Regions from separate parts of the Pseudoalteromonas lipolytica genome, predicted to be linked through region 1. Evidence: predicted binding sites of a transcription regulator. Region 1 holds the regulator's gene; each other region holds the start of a gene.
What was found. Region 1 encodes sigma-54, which starts transcription at its own class of promoters, with help from an activator protein. Its sites were predicted from a motif close to GTTGGCACGNNNNTNGNNT; they were not measured.
Positions count from the first base shown of each region.

Region 2: a site for sigma-54 is predicted at 2,348-2,366, ahead of D0907_RS00295 (EF-hand domain-containing protein). Genes of this name have one in related genera too.
Region 3: a site for sigma-54 is predicted at 2,135-2,153, ahead of fliE (flagellar hook-basal body complex protein FliE). Genes of this name have one in related genera too.
Region 4: a site for sigma-54 is predicted at 2,287-2,305, ahead of D0907_RS13275 (DUF3192 domain-containing protein). Genes of this name have one in related genera too.

Region 1 covers NZ_CP032090.1:519,623-523,839, reverse strand. Annotated here, with positions in the region: gene lptC (LPS export ABC transporter periplasmic protein LptC) at 1-466, shown strand, start outside; gene lptA (lipopolysaccharide transport periplasmic protein LptA) at 456-977, shown strand; gene lptB (LPS export ABC transporter ATP-binding protein) at 974-1,699, shown strand; gene D0907_RS02435 (RNA polymerase factor sigma-54) at 1,814-3,310, shown strand; gene hpf (ribosome hibernation promoting factor) at 3,337-3,624, shown strand; gene ptsN (PTS IIA-like nitrogen regulatory protein PtsN) at 3,628-4,080, shown strand; gene rapZ (RNase adapter RapZ) at 4,081-4,217, shown strand, end outside.
Region 2 covers NZ_CP032090.1:75,443-79,659, forward strand. Annotated here, with positions in the region: gene D0907_RS00285 (TrkH family potassium uptake protein) at 1-1,277, shown strand, start outside; gene D0907_RS00290 (flagellar brake domain-containing protein) at 1,315-1,977, shown strand; gene D0907_RS00295 (EF-hand domain-containing protein) at 2,448-2,660, shown strand; gene D0907_RS00300 (EF-hand domain-containing protein) at 2,725-2,937, shown strand; gene D0907_RS00305 (EF-hand domain-containing protein) at 3,084-3,299, shown strand; gene D0907_RS00310 (EF-hand domain-containing protein) at 3,371-3,589, shown strand; gene trkA (Trk system potassium transporter TrkA) at 3,680-4,217, opposite strand, start outside.
Region 3 covers NZ_CP032090.1:1,048,650-1,052,866, forward strand. Annotated here, with positions in the region: gene D0907_RS04730 (sensor histidine kinase) at 1-624, shown strand, start outside; gene D0907_RS04735 (sigma-54-dependent transcriptional regulator) at 621-2,027, shown strand; gene fliE (flagellar hook-basal body complex protein FliE) at 2,192-2,524, shown strand; gene fliF (flagellar basal-body MS-ring/collar protein FliF) at 2,545-4,217, shown strand, end outside.
Region 4 covers NZ_CP032090.1:2,953,578-2,957,794, forward strand. Annotated here, with positions in the region: gene D0907_RS13260 (SO_0444 family Cu/Zn efflux transporter) at 1-751, opposite strand, end outside; gene zntR (Zn(2+)-responsive transcriptional regulator) at 735-1,148, opposite strand; gene D0907_RS13270 (D-2-hydroxyacid dehydrogenase) at 1,241-2,185, shown strand; gene D0907_RS13275 (DUF3192 domain-containing protein) at 2,346-2,729, shown strand; gene D0907_RS13280 (GGDEF domain-containing response regulator) at 2,766-3,683, opposite strand; gene D0907_RS13285 (PAS domain-containing hybrid sensor histidine kinase/response regulator) at 3,652-4,217, opposite strand, start outside.

The DNA.
Region 1 (4,217 bases):
AGTGCTCAGTGAAGACGAGATTATCGCTACACCTGATTACACCGCAATCGCATTAAAGCAAACAGCCTATGATGATCAAGGTAAAATCAGTCATAAAGTGGCCGCAGCTAAAATGGAGCTGTATCAACAGCTCGGGTTTACCTTTTTTGAGCAACCCATTTTCACCATTTACGGTGATCAGCAAGTTTGGCAAGTAAAAGCCAAAGAAGCCACGTTATATGAAAACGATCAGCTTGTATTCGAAGGGGATGTGGTTGCTAAAAACCTTACCCATAATGGCATGATCGAAGATATTAAAGCTGAGAACATTAACATCGACATTGACAAAATGACCATGTTTTCTAAGCAACCTGTCACGCTGACAGGACCGAATTTAAAAATTACCGGTAAAGGTTTAAAAGCCGATTTAAAAGCCGAAATTGTTGAGTTAACTAACCATACACGAACCATATACTATGACCAATAAACTTAAGAAATTACTCCTGATCCCAAGCTTATTGATTGCGTTTTCTGGCGCAGCTGCTGAGCAGGCTGGCACACCAATCAGCATTAGCTCTGATCGCCAAGAAGGTCAGCTAAAAAATGGCATTGGTATCTTCGAAGATAATGTCGAGATCATACATGGTAACCGTCGTATTACAGCGGATCGACTCGAAGCACATGCAGGTGAAGTTGAAGGCACGGTTGAATTAATTATTGCCACAGGAAAGCCCGCTTACTTTGAAGAAAAACAAGCTGACGGCACTATTATGAGCGCCAGTGCTGAAGAAGTTCGATACGATGTTGCTAAACGCTTATTAACACTCGTTGGCAATGCACAAGTGACTCAAGCAGGCCAAAAAGTCAGTGCCAAGAGCATTACATACGATATGGAACAGCAACTGATAAGTGCCGAGAAAGATGAAAACTCGACCGATCGTGTACACACTATTTTAGTGCCTGTTGATAACAAAAAGAACGATGAAGGCCAGCCATGAGCACACTAAAAGCAGAGCTATTAGCTAAAAGCTATAAGGGTCGCCAAGTTGTAAAAAATGTAGGCCTTGAGGTAGAAGCTGGCAGCATTGTCGGTTTACTTGGGCCAAATGGCGCAGGTAAAACAACCACCTTTTACATGATTGTGGGATTAGTGCCCAGTGACAAAGGTAAAATAAGCATTGATGATAACGACATCACCTTATTGCCAATGCACAGCCGCGCTCGCTTAGGTATTGGCTATTTGCCACAAGAATCATCGATTTTTAGAAAACTGACTGTTTATCAAAACTTAATGGCCATTTTAGAGACCCGTAAAGATCTCAATAAACAAGGCCGCGAAGAAACACTTAACAGCTTACTTGATGAATTTAGCATTCAACACATTCGTGACAGCCAAGGTATGGCATTGTCAGGGGGTGAACGCCGTCGTGTTGAAATAGCACGCGCACTGGCCGCTGACCCTAAATTTATTTTGCTCGATGAGCCTTTTGCTGGTGTTGATCCTATTTCAGTGTTAGATATAAAGAAAATTATTGAGCACTTAAAAAATCGTGGTATTGGTGTATTAATTACTGACCACAATGTGAGAGAAACCCTTGATGTTTGTGAAAAAGCCTACATTGTTTCTCATGGGGAGCTAATTGCATCAGGTACACCTGAACATGTGTTAGCCGACCAAACTGTACGCGATGTGTATCTAGGCGAGCAATTCAGGCTTTAAATACGCCACCGACTAGAGCATCTGCTAGACTTATAACAATGACAATAAATCAAATAAATAGTTAACGGCATCGTGCTATTGTTTGATAAGACTAAAAAGGATTGTTAGGGATACATGAGGCAATCATTACAGCTGCGCATGGGCCAGCAACTTACAATGACTCCACAACTGCAACAGGCTATCCGTTTGTTGCAGCTCAGTACATTGGATCTCCAGCAAGAAATTCAAGAAGCGTTAGACTCTAACCCTTTGCTTGAAGTTGAAGAAGCAGATTATGCAGAAGAGAGTATTGGCAAGAACGAGCAGAAAGCCGAATCTGACGATACCCAACTAAGCGCGTCGGCTGACGAAGCTGCAAGCGAGTACGAGCAAGAAAGCAGTGATGCCCTCAACAAAGACACCGTAAGTGACGACTTAGCAATGGATGTTACGTGGGATGAGTACATGAGTGCTGCCCCATCAAGTTCCTCAGGTCCAATGCCTGAAGATGAATCAATTTACCAAGGCGCATCAACCGAAACTCTCCACGAATACCTAATGTGGCAGTTACAACTGACTCCATTCAGCCCAACAGACGAAGCGATTGCCGTTGCGATTGTTGAGGCAATTGATGATTCGGGTATTTTAACCGTAAGCTGCGAAGACATTGTTGAAAGCTTCAATCAAAATAACGATGAAGAAGAAATCGAACTTGATGAAGTCGAAGCTGTCTTAAAAAGAATCCAATTATTCGATCCTGTCGGTATTGGCGCCCGTAGTTTACAAGAATGTTTGTGTATTCAATTACGCCAATTCGATGCTGACACCCCCTATTTAGCTGAAACTAAAATGGTGTTATCAGAACATATTGAATTATTAGCGAGTCGTGACTATCGCACTTTGATGAAAAAGACTAAGCTTAAAGAAAGTGAGCTGAAAGAAGTCATGACATTGATCCACAGCTTAAATCCAAAGCCTGCGGATACCATTGTTAGAGAAGAGTCTGAATACGTGATACCCGATGTATCCGTAAAAAAAATAAAAGGCCGTTGGGTAGTTGAACTAAACCCAGACTGCATGCCGAAAATCAGAGTGAATAGCCACTATGCGGCGATGTCACGTTCTGTAAAATCAAGCAGTGATAGCCAATTTATTCGCTCTCATTTACAAGAAGCAAAATGGTTTATTAAAAGCTTAGAAAGCCGTAATGACACGTTATTAAAAGTGACTAACTGTATTGTTCAACAACAACAGGCTTTCTTTGAACATGGTCCTGAGGCCATGAAACCCATGGTATTAAATGATGTCGCAGAAATGGTCGAAATGCATGAATCAACAATTTCGCGAGTAACAACACAAAAATACATGCATACCCCGCGGGGAATTTTTGAGTTGAAATATTTCTTCTCCAGCCATGTAAGCACTGAAAATGGGGGTGAGTGTTCATCTACGGCAATTCGCGCTTTAATCAAAAAGCTAATCGCCGCAGAAAACACAGCTAAACCATTGAGTGATAGCAAAATTGCAGATATATTGGCTGAGCAAGGAATTAAAGTAGCTAGACGGACAATAGCAAAATATCGAGAGTCTCTAGCAATACCTCCGTCGAATCAGCGTAAGAGTCTGATTTAGACGTTTTACATAGAAGGAAAATGCTTATGCAACTAAATTTAACTGGTCGTCATGTAGAAATCACAGATTCATTAAGAGACTATGTAAACACCAAGTTTGCGAAACTAGAAAGGCATTTTGACCACATTAATAATGTTCATGTCATTCTAGATGTAGAAAAACTAAGCCAAAAAGCAGAAGCAACTTTACATGTAAACGGAGGCGAGTTATTTGCCTCTACTGAACACCAAGATATGTATGCAGCCATCGACTCGTTAATCGATAAACTTGATCGTCAAGTAATTAAACACAAAGAGAAATTAGCTCGACACTAAATTATGAAACTTAGTTCACTTACTAACCAGGACTGCAGCAAAGCTGCGGTCCTTTTTAATAGCAAAAAAAGAATTCTCGAATTTATCAGCGAACTGGCTCATGAGCAGCTCCCTCATTTATCTCAGCAAGATATACTCAATGCCCTATTGAACAGAGAAAAATTGGGCAGCACGGGTATTGGCCGAGGTATTGCGATTCCACATGGTCGTATGAGCGGTGCAGATCAGCCACACGCATTTGTAATTGTGAGTGAGTCACCTATAAATTTTGATGCAATTGATAATCGTCCAGTGGATATTTTTGTCGCACTCATCGTACCAGATGGTGACTGTCAACTTCATCTAAAGACCTTATCAACAATTGCTGATAGACTTAAAGACAAAGAATTTTGTAAACAGCTACGCAGTGCTAAAACAGATAGTGATCTGTTTAAAGTCATTGCATCAGAGGCATAAATGGAATTAATTATTATCAGCGGTCGCTCTGGTTCAGGTAAATCGGTCGCTTTACGAGTACTTGAAGACTTAGGCTATTACTGCGTTGATAATATTCCTGTAAACCTACTTCCTTCGTTAGTACGCAGTGTGTCAGA
Region 2 (4,217 bases), 440 kb from region 1:
ATGAGCATGGTGATTTAAAAGCCCGCGAAGGCTTTTTAATTGTGGTGTTGTTCTGGCTGGTACTTGGCAGCTTTGCTGCTGTGCCTTTAGTGTTCTTACAGGAACCAAACCTATCTCTCGCTGACTCGGTATTTGAGGCCTTCTCGGGGCTGACTACCACAGGAGCAACCGTTTTAACGGGGATTGAATACTTACCCAAATCAGTGCTTTTTTATCGTCAACAACTGCAGTGGCTAGGTGGTATGGGGATCATTGTATTGGCCGTCGCTGTATTACCGATGCTAGGTGTTGGTGGTATGCAGTTATACCGTGCTGAAACTCCAGGGCCAGTTAAAGACTCGAAAATGACCCCGCGGATTGCCGATACCGCCAAACACCTTTGGTACATTTATGTGTCGCTGACCATCGCATGTACGCTTGCCTATTGGGGAGCGGGTATGGATTGGTTTGATGCGATTTGTCATGCTTTCTCAACCATCGCAATTGGGGGATTCTCTACATACGATGCGTCTATGGGGCAATTTGACAGCCCATTAATAAACTTTATTTGTGTGGTGTTTTTGCTGATTGCGGCGATTAACTTTTCGTTGCACTACGCTGCGGTCTCCTCGCGCAGTATTCGTGTTTACTTGCGCGACCCTGAATTTAAAGTGTTTTTACTTATTCAGTTAGCGCTAGTGATTATTTGTTTTACGGTACTCTCTTCTAATAATATTTATGCAGATGGTGATGAAACGCTCGATCAAGCAATGTTTCAAGCTGTCTCTATGAGTACTACCGCGGGCTTTGCGACAGATAATTTTTCTGCTTGGCCATTGTTCTTACCTATCTTACTTATTTTTTCGAGCTTTATCGGCGGCTGTGCGGGCTCGACGGGCGGCGGTATGAAAGTTGTAAGGGTTTTCCTTCTGTACTTGCAAGGGATACGTGAATTAAACCGCTTAGTTCACCCGCGGGCTATATACTCTATAAAGCTCGGTCGTAAAGCGCTCCCCGATAAAGTGGTCGAAGCCGTTTGGGGGTTCTTTTCTGCTTATGCACTGGTTTTTGTTATTATCATGCTGGCCTTAATGGGCACAGGCATGGACAATATAAGTGCTTTTTCAGCGACGGCGGCGTGTTTAAACAACTTAGGCCCAGGTTTGGGTGAAGTCGCGGCGCATTATGGCGCGATATCTGATACGGCAAAGTGGTTGTTAACAATTGCGATGGTGTTTGGTCGTCTTGAAATATTCACTTTATTAGTTTTATTTACCCCAACATTCTGGCGCGGTTAAGGTTTTATTTGGTTATTTTTCAAGGAGTAGAGAAACAATGCCAAAAACGCAGCAGCAACTTAATTTAGAAAAACTAACCTATATACCCGCAGGGAGTGTGGTCGATGTTGAAATAATAACTGCGACAGAAAGTAAGCGTGTCAAAATTGAATTTATTGGTTTACTTAACGAGCAGTACATCATACTTAACTATCCCCCTGCAAAACGTTTGCCGAATGCGGGTGACTTTATCAAAGAGGGGGTTATGGTGATTGTTCGGGCTGTTTTAGAAAGCGGGGGTGGGCAGGTTATTGCATTTCGTCAGCAGATAAAAGCCGTTGCTTCACACCCTTGTCGATTGATATTTTTACATTTTCCCCAACAAGTACAACTCTTTAGCTTGCGCAGCGAAGCGCGGATCCCCACTTTGTTTCCCGCCAAGCTTGTTATAGATGAACAAGTATATGAAGGCGTAATTAAAGACATTTCACTTGCCGGTGTGCAATTTGAGATTAACAGCGAGGCCGACCTTAGTCATTTGAAAGCACAAGCGTGTCAGGTGGTGCTCAGTAAACGTGAATTTACAGGCAAGGTATGCAGAGTCCGCAAACGAGAGTCGGGCTATCAGTTTGGTGTGCAGCTCAATACCAGTGAAAATGAAATGAACGTCTTTATGAAAGAGCACCTCATAGACCTTTCGGTATTAGAGATAACGAGTTAACGAGCATTGATTCGCCATTTTGCAACAAAATGACTGTTTTTCACTTTTTCTCTAAAAATTAATCAAAAATAATCGATATAAATATATAAAACCCATTTAAATCAGATGATTAAGCGTTAAAAATATTTTTATTTTTTTTGAGGCGTGTTGCCATTCATCTACGGTTTAGCCCCCACACGCAATATTTTCTCTGTTTTAGTGACAAAAAACGGCAGATGTCTCTGTTTTTGCTTTTTTAACTTATTGATTAATAGCTAAAAAATTTTCTCACCTCATTGCTTGTTGCTAAAAAGCAACAAAATAACAGCCAGTTTTCCCCTAATTTACTAAAAAATAAACTTAACCTCATGATTTATAGCGTTTTTTAAACTTTGGCATTGAAGTTGAAATAGTTAAAGCGAACACAGAGAAAGTTGATTTAGGAATTAGTCCTCTATCGCAGTTTAGACAACATTGAAGGAATAGTGATTATGAAAACGTTACACAAAACATGTGCACTTATCGCCCTTGTCGCTTCATCAACTGCATTTGCAGCGGTGGATTTTGAAACGCTAGATGTCGATGGCGATGGAGCAATCAGTAAAAGCGAAGCATCTGTAAGCTCACCGTTAATGAGCCAGTTTAAAGAGCTTGATACCGACGGTAATGGCGAACTATCAAAAGAAGAGTTCGCGAAAGCATAATTTCAGTGTAAGGACACATTGAAAAGGACTTCTTACTTAAAGCTACTATTTGAAGGATTACATTATGAACACAGTAAATAAAACATTAGCCCTTGTGGCACTTATCTCTTCATCAGCCGCATTTGCGATGAGCGATTTCGAAACGCTAGACGTTGATGGCAATGGCGTTATTAGCCAAAGCGAAGCATCCGTTGATGCAGAGCTAATGAGTAAGTTTAGCGAATTAGACACTGACGGTAACGGTGAGTTATCAAAACAAGAATTTTCAAAAGCTTAATGAAATTAAGCAAGCCAAGTTATCTAGCTGATTAGTTCTGAGCTGCCAAAGACAGCCTAAATGGATAAGGGAATCCATGACAAAGAACAACCAGGAGCGTGTGATCAGCTAACACTTTTTTAGTTAAATATTGAAGGAATATGATTATGAAGACAGTAAATAAAACACTAGCCCTAATTGCACTTGCATCTTCTTCAGCTGTTTTTGCTGCCACTGACTTTGATACATTGGATGTAGATGGCGATGGTGTGATAAGCAAAAGTGAAGCATCAGTCGACGCAAAAATCATGTCACAATTTAAAACACTGGATGTCGATGGTGATGGCGTACTGACTGAAACAGAATTTTCAGCGGCCGAGTAACAAAGCCAATTTCCACTAAACAGGGATCTCAGAAACGGACTTCACTCTTTTCAAATTTTGAGGCAGTTATTATGAAACACATCAACACAACATTGGCTATTTTAGCATTAGCAACGTCATCAGCAGCGTTTGCTCAAGGCGTCAGTTTTTCTACATTTGATACCAACGGCGATGGCGTGATCAGCAAAGAAGAAGCATCTGTAAATATGCAGCTTGAAAAACTATTTCCTGAGCTTGATAGCGATGGTAACGGAGAGCTTTCAAAAGAAGAGTTCGCACAGATTCAATAGGTTCGTAACCAGAGACTCTGGTTAACTACTTTCACTTCAAGAGTCGTAAAGCAGCCGTCATGGCTGCTTTTTTATTTTCATGTTTTTGGTCTATAAGAAAATAGCGCTAACTTGGAACAGCTTTTCAACAACCGTGATGTGTTTCTTGTCGATTAGGAACATGATCACATGGTCACCCGACTGAATCACCGTATCATCATGAGCAATGAGTACATCGTCATTACGCACAATTGCACCAATAGTGGTGCCTGCGGGTAGCTTGATATCGGCAATCGCGCGGCCAACAACTTTCGATGTATGTTCATCGCCATGGGCTACGGCTTCAATTGCTTCAGCCGCGCCTTTACGTAATGAATAAACGTTAACGATATCACCGCGGCGAACATGCGTTAACAGAGCTGAGATAGTCGCTTGTTGTGGTGAAATGGCAATATCTATTTCACCGCCTTGAACGAGGTCAACATAGGCGCCGCGTTGGATCAGCACCATGGTTTTTTGTGCGCCCATGCGTTTAGCAAGCATGGCCGACATAATGTTTGCTTCGTCGTCGTTTGTAACAGCAATGAACACATCAACTTGTTCAATGTGCTCTTCTGAGAGCAGTTCTTGATCAGAGGCGTCACCACAG
Region 3 (4,217 bases), 530 kb from region 1:
ATGTTATATGCGGCTAATTTAGGCTCTAAACGCTTACCTGAAAGCTCACGGGGTAATTTTCATAACAAGTTAATGTCACGATTAAAAGATTTAGAAACCCAAGTGAATGATATGTTGTTGTTTGCTAAAAGTGGCGAACAGCAAGTAGTTGAGCGTGTATCAATGCAGCAATTACTCAATGAAGTAAAAGCAGGAGCTGATGCTATGGTGGCGCAAAACCACAGTGAATTAACCGTTAGTTTGCCAGAGCCCGATATTGAAATTGTGGGCAATAAAACAGCGTTAGCCAGTGCTGTTCAAAATCTTATTCATAACAGTATTCAAATTATTGGCCAGCACGCAAAAGTGTCACTCAGCGCTCAGCGTGATGAGAGGAGTGAACACTGTGTTCGTATCAGCGTCAGCGATAATGGCCCTGGAGTCGATATTAGCCAAGCCGAAAAATTATTTGAACCCTTTTACACAACGAAAAGCCAAGGTACAGGGCTTGGGCTTGCAGTCGTAAGCTCAGTCGCTAATGCGCATCAAGGGCGGGTCGAAGTGGCTAATAATGCCCATGGGGGGGCATGTTTTAGTTTAATCCTGCCCATTAGTGCAGAAACTACGTCAGTGGAGGCAAGATGAATACGAACTCTATTTTAGTCGTTGAAGACGACGCAGGCTTACGCGAAGCCTTAATTGATACATTGGAAATGTCAGGTATTGATTGCATCGCTGCCGACAGTGCCGAGCAAGCAATGGTATTGCTAAAGCAAGGAACGTATTCATTGGTGGTAAGCGATGTACAAATGGGCGCGATGAGCGGCCTTGATTTATTGCGTAGCATTAAACTTAATTACCCTGAACTACCAGTATTAATGATGACAGCATACGCCACCATTGATGATGCGGTTGAGGCAATGCGTTTAGGGGCCATTGATTATATGGCTAAACCATTTGCACCCGAAGTTTTACTGAATATGGTGAGTCGTTATTTACCCGAGAAAGAAAAAGAAACCGATGGGCCGATTGTCGCGGATCCATCCAGTATTAAATTACTTGAGCTGGCCAGTAAAGTGGCACGTTCAGATGCCAGTGTCATGGTGCTCGGACCCAGTGGTTCGGGTAAAGAAGTGCTGGCGCGCTTTATTCACGATAAATCAAGTCGCGCAGATGCTCCTTTTGTAGCGATTAACTGTGCCGCTATTCCTGAGAACATGTTAGAAGCGACCTTGTTTGGTTATGAAAAAGGCGCGTTTACTGGGGCGATTCAAGCGTGTCCGGGCAAATTTGAACAAGCACAAGGTGGCACTATCTTGCTTGACGAAATCACCGAAATGGATTTGGGTCTGCAAGCTAAGTTATTGCGTGTTTTGCAAGAGCGTGAAGTTGAGCGTTTGGGTGGTCGTAAAACCATTGAGCTCGATGTTAGAGTACTCGCAACCAGTAACCGTGATTTAAAAGAAGCTGTTAGCGAAAATTTATTCAGAGAAGATTTGTATTATCGTTTAAATGTTTTTCCTTTAATGTGGCGTCCGCTGTGTGAGCGCCCAGGTGATATTATTGTCCTTGCAGAGCATTTAATTGAGCGTCATTGCATCAGAAGTAAAGAGCCTATCGCATTATTAACTGAGCAAGCTAAGCAAAAACTGCTATCGCATGCTTGGCCGGGTAATGTCCGTGAACTTGATAATGTGATTCAGCGTGCACTGATACTATGTGATGGTAATAGCATTCATGAAGACGATATATTTATTGAAGAGCTCTTAGTGGTTAAAGCACAGACTGTAAATAGTGCACCGGTGCAAAATGCCCCGGTTTATAAAGAGCAAGTGGTTAACCCCACGCATGACGAAATTCCATCTGTTAACGAGCAGGGAAATTATAAAGATGAGCTTAAAGACAAAGAGCATCGCATTATTTTAGAAACCCTAGCTAGGTGTCAAGGAAAGCGTAAAGAGGTTGCTGAAACATTAGGGATTAGTCCACGAACACTTAGATATAAACTAGCTCAAATGCGCGACTTAGGTATTGCATTACCCGCTTAAAAGCATCCCCCTTTAACTGACAAGCTCACTCCATGTGGGCTTGTTTGCTGTCAAAACTCTGACAAACAAAATAACCATCTAACACATTGATTTATAGTGTTTTATTTTGTGGCACGTTTTGTGCTTTATCTGTGTATAAGTAAACTGCATTGTCAGAGAGTATTATGAAAGTTCAAAACAGCGCATTATTTCAAGAAATGCAATCTATGGCACTTGAAGCTAGCCGTAGTCAATCCGTTAATAATTTACCAACTCAGGCTCAGCCAACATCATCGGCGCAATTTGGTGACTTACTTACAAGCGCGCTAGATACCGTTAATGGCCTGCAGCAAGAAGCAAAACAAAAAGTAACAGCACTTGAGATGGGAGACCGCAGTGTATCCCTTGCTGAAGTAATGATTGCTTCGCAAAAGTCTTCGGTTGCTTTTGAAGCAACGGTGCAAGTTCGCAACAAACTTGTTGAAGCATATAAAGAAATCATGAACATGCCTGTTTAACTAGGTAGTGGAGAATTATTGTGGCGCAATCTAATCAATCAACTGATCTAGCCCTCGCAGGCGGCGGTGTCGATACTTCAGACACGGATGATCAACAAGAGCAAAAGTCAGGCTACCTCAGTGCCCTCAATGGCGTTGATGTATTACGTCAGGTGACGTTGGTCATTGCACTGGCTATTTGTTTGGCAATCGCAATTTTTATTATTATCTGGGCTCGTCAACCAGATATGCGACCGCTGGGTAAAATGCCAACCGAAGAGCTTATCCAAACGCTGGACTTTTTAGACGCACAGAAGATTGATTATGAACTTGATGGTAATGTCATCTCAGTTGAAGAAGGCGAATACCAAAATATTAAATTATTGATGGCCCGTGAAGGTCTTGAGCAAGCGCCAAGCTCAGGCACCGACATCATCATGCAAGATATGGGCTTTGGTGTTAGCCAACGCTTAGAACGTGAACGTTTAAAACATGGTCGTGAGCAGCAACTTGCTCGCACAATCGAAGAGCTAAAAAATGTCACTCGCGCCAAAGTGCTTTTAGCAATTCCAAAAGAAAACGTATTTGCTCGTCGTGAAAAACTACCATCAGCTACCGTTGTACTGACTCTTAAACGTGGCCGTATGTTAGATGGTGAAGAAATCGACTCAGTTGTTGATATTGTTGCCTCTGCAGTACAAGGTCTTTCACCTGAGCGTGTTACGGTGACAGATCAAAACGGTCGCTTACTTAATTCGGGTTCACAAAATTCACTGGCAGCGCGTTCTCGCAAAGAATATGAAATTGAGCGCAAGCGTGAAGAAGAATACTTAAATAAAATCGACAGCATCTTAATTCCTGTCGTAGGCTTAGGTAATTACACTGCGCAAGTTGATTTAAATATGGACTTTAGTGCGGTAGAAGAAACACAAAAGCGCTACAACCCAGACTTACCTGCAGTGCGCAGTGAAACAACATTTGAAGAAAATAACATTGGTGGTCTTGCTGTGGGGATCCCAGGTGCCTTGACTAATCAACCGCCTGTTAATTCAAATATTCCTGAAGTTGCAGGACAGGGGGGTGCTGGTAGTGCAATGAACCCAAGTCGTTCGCACAAAGAAGCAACCCGTAATTACGAGCTAGATACCACTATTTCTCATAAGCGTCAGCAAACAGGTGTTATTCGTCGTATTAGTGTATCTGTTGCGGTTGACTATGTGCCACAAGTGGGTGAAAACGGCGAGACAACAATGGTTCCTCGTTCTGTTGAAGCGCTGTCAAATATCCGTCGCTTGCTACAAGGCGGAGTGGGGTTTGATATGCAACGTGGTGATGCGCTTGAAGTTGTTACTGTTCCGTTTGTACGTGAAGACACCGCTGCGGCCATAGAAGTGCCTATTTGGGAACAAGACTGGTTTATGAAGATATTGCGTTTATCATTAGGTGCATTAGTGATTATCGTACTTATCATGGCGGTTGTGAAACCTATGCTGAAACGCTTAATTTACCCAGATGATACACTTGAAGAGTATGATGAAGATGCACTTAGCTCTGGTGTAGATATTGGTGATAGTACGCTAGATATGCTAAATAAAGACTTTGACTCTGCTGCTGTAGGATTCTCAAGTGATGGTACACTACAGCTGCCAGATTTACATGGTGATGAAGATTTACTCAAAGCAGTTCGTGCATTGGTTGCTAATGAACCAGAACT
Region 4 (4,217 bases), 1.2 Mb from region 1:
TCGAAAGACTGGGCTTTTCGCTTTTACAGCAACGGTCTGCTTTTATCGATGCAGAATCTTCAGTGCTAAAGCCGCTCGGCTCTTTTTTAATTTCAGCCGAAGCATTACTGCTGCAACAGCTCGACTCTTTTTTAACTTCAGCTGCGATATTACTGCTGCAACAGCTCGGCTCTTTTTTAACTTCAGCCGAAGTATTACTGCTGCAACAGCTCGACTCTTTTTTAACTTCAGCCGAAGTATTGCTGCTGCAACAGCTCGGCTCTTTTTTAACTTCAGCTGCGGTATTACTGCTGCAACAGCCTGCACTATTATCATCTGCAGTGGCGGCTTGATGCTTATGCTGTGAATGAATTTCATGGTCTTTCCCAACCAAGACACCCGCAGCTATCGCGCTGCACACCGCTGCGATTGGGCGTATAATGGCCATAAATGGTCCCAATAAAACATACGAGACTGACACTGAATCAACGCCTGTTTCGGGTGTTGAAACTAAAAATGCCGTCGTCGCACTTTTCGATGCTCCCGCTCTTCTAAGCCCTATTGCTGCTGGAATAACACCACACGAACACAATGGCATAGGCGCACCAATAAAAGCAGCCTTAATGGTTGTCCAAAGCCCCTCTTTTCCTAAGTGACGATTGAGAAAATTGGCCGGTAAATACACATTTAATAAACCAGCAATCAATAAACCTAACATTAGCCATGGGGCAGATAATAAGAATAACTGCCAAAAATTATTGAGTAAGTCCATCAATATCCTCCAGTGTCGTCAGTATCGAGCAGTTCTCAGCGGGCTCTTCACCACCACAACATTTATCTGCTAATAATGAAAGAGAGTCATAAAAACGCGTGAGTTCAGCAATGCGTGCGGCCACTAAATCACGTTTTTGTAATGTCATTGCTTTAACCTCATGGCATGAATGCTGATTTTTATGAAACTTAATTTGCAATAACTCTTTTATTTCAGACAGACTAAAACCAACGTTTTTTGCCCGCAAAATGAACGACATTTGCTTGTAATCTGCATCAGAGTAAAACCGATATCCCACCTCAGAACGCGAACTTGGCGTTAACAAACCATGTTTTTCGTAGTACCTTAACGTATCTGTTGAGACGCCTAATTGACGGGCAAACTCACCTATTTTCATCACTGTCTCCATTGTGAAGCGTTTATTTATTATGCTCACTATAAACCTTGGAGTACACCCTAAGGTCAAGCAAAAATTAATAAGGAAAGTATATGAATATCGTCGTCCTTGATGCCGCCACATTAGCAGACACTTCGTTAGATGAGCTGGCACAATTAGGTTCACTCACTTGCTATAACCTAACTAATCAGCACGAATTAATTGAACGCTGCCAAGACGCTGATGTAGTAGTAACGAATAAAGTAGTTATAAATCAACAAGCAATGGCGCAGTTACCTCAATTAAAATTAATTTGCGTTGCTGCAACAGGCACCAATAATATTGATTTACCAGCAGCAAAAGCCCATAACATCGCCGTGACCAATGTGGCCGGATATTCAACACCTTCAGTGGTTCAACACACGTTTACATTGATCACCAATCTGCTTGGTAACACACACAAGTACATTCGTGATTGCCAGCAAGGTTTATGGCAGCAGAGTCCGATGTTTTGTCGCTTAGATTACAGCTTTAATGAAATAGCGGGGAAAACCTTAGCAATTATTGGCTACGGCTCGTTGGGCAAAGCGGTTGCTGAAGTTGCAACCGCATTTGGTGCCCATGTAATTATCAGTGAACGTAAAGGACATACACCGCGTGAAGGTCGCGTTAGTTTTGAGCAAGCATTAAAAACGGCTGATATAATCAGTGTTCACTGCCCGTTAACAGAAGAAACTCGCGATCAAATTGCGGCTCATGAGCTGAACATGATGAAACCCTCTGCCATCCTTATTAATACTGCCCGTGGAGGGATTATTAATGAGGCTGATTTAGCATCTGCGCTTGCTAATAATGTGATTGCTGGCGCGGGTGTTGATGTACTCAGTAAAGAACCCGCCGAGGCAGATAACCCACTTGCCCGATACACTGGCGACAATTTATTACTTACGCCGCACATTGCCTGGGCAAGTAAAGAGTCTATTATTCGCTTAGTGAAAGAAATCGCGTTAAATATCAAAGCATTTAACCAAGGAAATGAGCGCAATAGGTTGGTCTAAATTGCAATTTTTTGGTCAATTGAGCGAAATGGTTTGCAAAAAAGCTCCTAGCCAATTGACCAATTAAAAGCTAATCACTTGATTTAATTTACTTTTTAAAATGTGGCAAGCTGATTGCTAATTAAGAGCAACGTAAACATTAAATTCTAGGGATAAAAAAATGAAAAAAGCACTTTTAATTGCAGCGCTTACTGCACCATTTTTAACTGGCTGTGTCATTGCAGTATCTGATGGTGAAGCTGAAACACATTGGGCAGGTGATTCATCGACGAGCTGGCAAAAGCAGCACAAAAATAACCGCGAAATCATTTCGACTCTTGCGCTTGATACTAACTACCAAGTGGTACTTAATAAACTTCACACCCCTAACTTCACTGAATTACTAAAACAAGGTGACGATGTTTACCAAGTATTGTTTTATGCAACTCATAGCATTCACTCTGATGGTAAAATGACAAAAGATGAGTGCACACCACTAGTATTTAAAAACGATAAGCTAATTGGCGTTGGTGATACCATTTATAAATCACTGAGCAATGGCTAATTAGCCAAAAATGGCAGAGTAGGCCTTGCCTACTCTTTACCCACTCACATTCACTAATCTCGACACAACTTGGTCACGTCCGCCATCTTTAGCCTGATATAACCCTAAGTCAGCTTCTTCAAGCAGCGTTTGTTCAGCGTATACTTGCCCTGTTTCTGTGGTCGCAATGCCGATACTAATTGTCACATGATCCGAATTTAACGAAGCGGTATGGGGAATACCTAAATTACTCACTGCATGTCGTAATTTATTAGCAAATGCGATTGCTTGTGTTGCCGTTGTATTAGGCAAAACAGCCGCAAACTCTTCCCCCCCATAGCGCGCCACAAAGTCACTGCCTCGCTCGCAGGCCCCAACAAGCGCATGAGCAATTCGTTTTAAACAATCATCACCCGCTCGATGGCCATAGCAATCATTAAACCGTTTAAAATGATCCACATCCATGAGTAATACAGACAAAGGGGTTTGATCGCGACGACAGCGACGCCATTCTCGGGCAAGATTTTCATCTAGATAACGTCTATTAGGAATTTCAGTCAGGCCATCGATTGACGCTAGCATTTCGAGCAAGTCATTTTTTTGTTTGATTAATAACTGATTACGCACACGCGCACGAACAATCGCAGCACTAAAGGGTTTAGTTATATAATCCATCGCCCCCAACTCGAGGCCTTTTGCTTCGTCGTCATGGCTCGAATTAGCAGAAATAAAAATAACAGGCAGCATATTTGTGACGGTATTTTCTTTTATTTTGCTCAGTACCTCATACCCATCAATACCGGGCATAACAATATCCAGAATCAGTAAATCAACGGACTGTGTTTTTAAAAACGTCAGTGCCTTTTCACCACTTTCAACACAAAAAACATCATAATCTTGCTGTAATGTTTTTTCTAATACCAAACGGTTCAACGGATCGTCATCAACAATCAGTACCTTGGCTCTTTTTAGCATCTGTAGATCCTTGTTCGATGATAAATGCAATGACTTGTTTAATCTGCCACTGCAACTCATCGTTTAATAACTCAGGGAGTTCGCCTTGTGCTTTAAGCTTAGCCTCACATTGCTGAGCGCAGGCTGACAAACGTTTAAAGCCTAGATTACCGGCCGACCCTTTCACATTATGGACAACTCTGATCAACTCATCGGTGGTCTTTAATGTTGAAATTTGTAATAGCTGTTGTGCTGCCATGGTCGCAAACTTTGACAGCATAGTTAATACTAATTCTGTATTATTTGAAAACTGAGTGAGAACAAACGTACGGTCAAAAAAAGCCTGTTTCTGTACTTCAAGTTCACTCATCGCCAAAAACAGTGTACTGGCAACAATGGGTTTAGTGAGGTGTTTATTCATGCCCGCCGCAACGGATTGCTCTATGTCAGCCGCTTCGCTGTGTGCTGTTAATGCATAAATCGGCATTTGCTCTTTCGTGAATGACTGGCGAATTATACGCGTAGCTTGGCAGCCATCCATCTGGGGCATTTGAA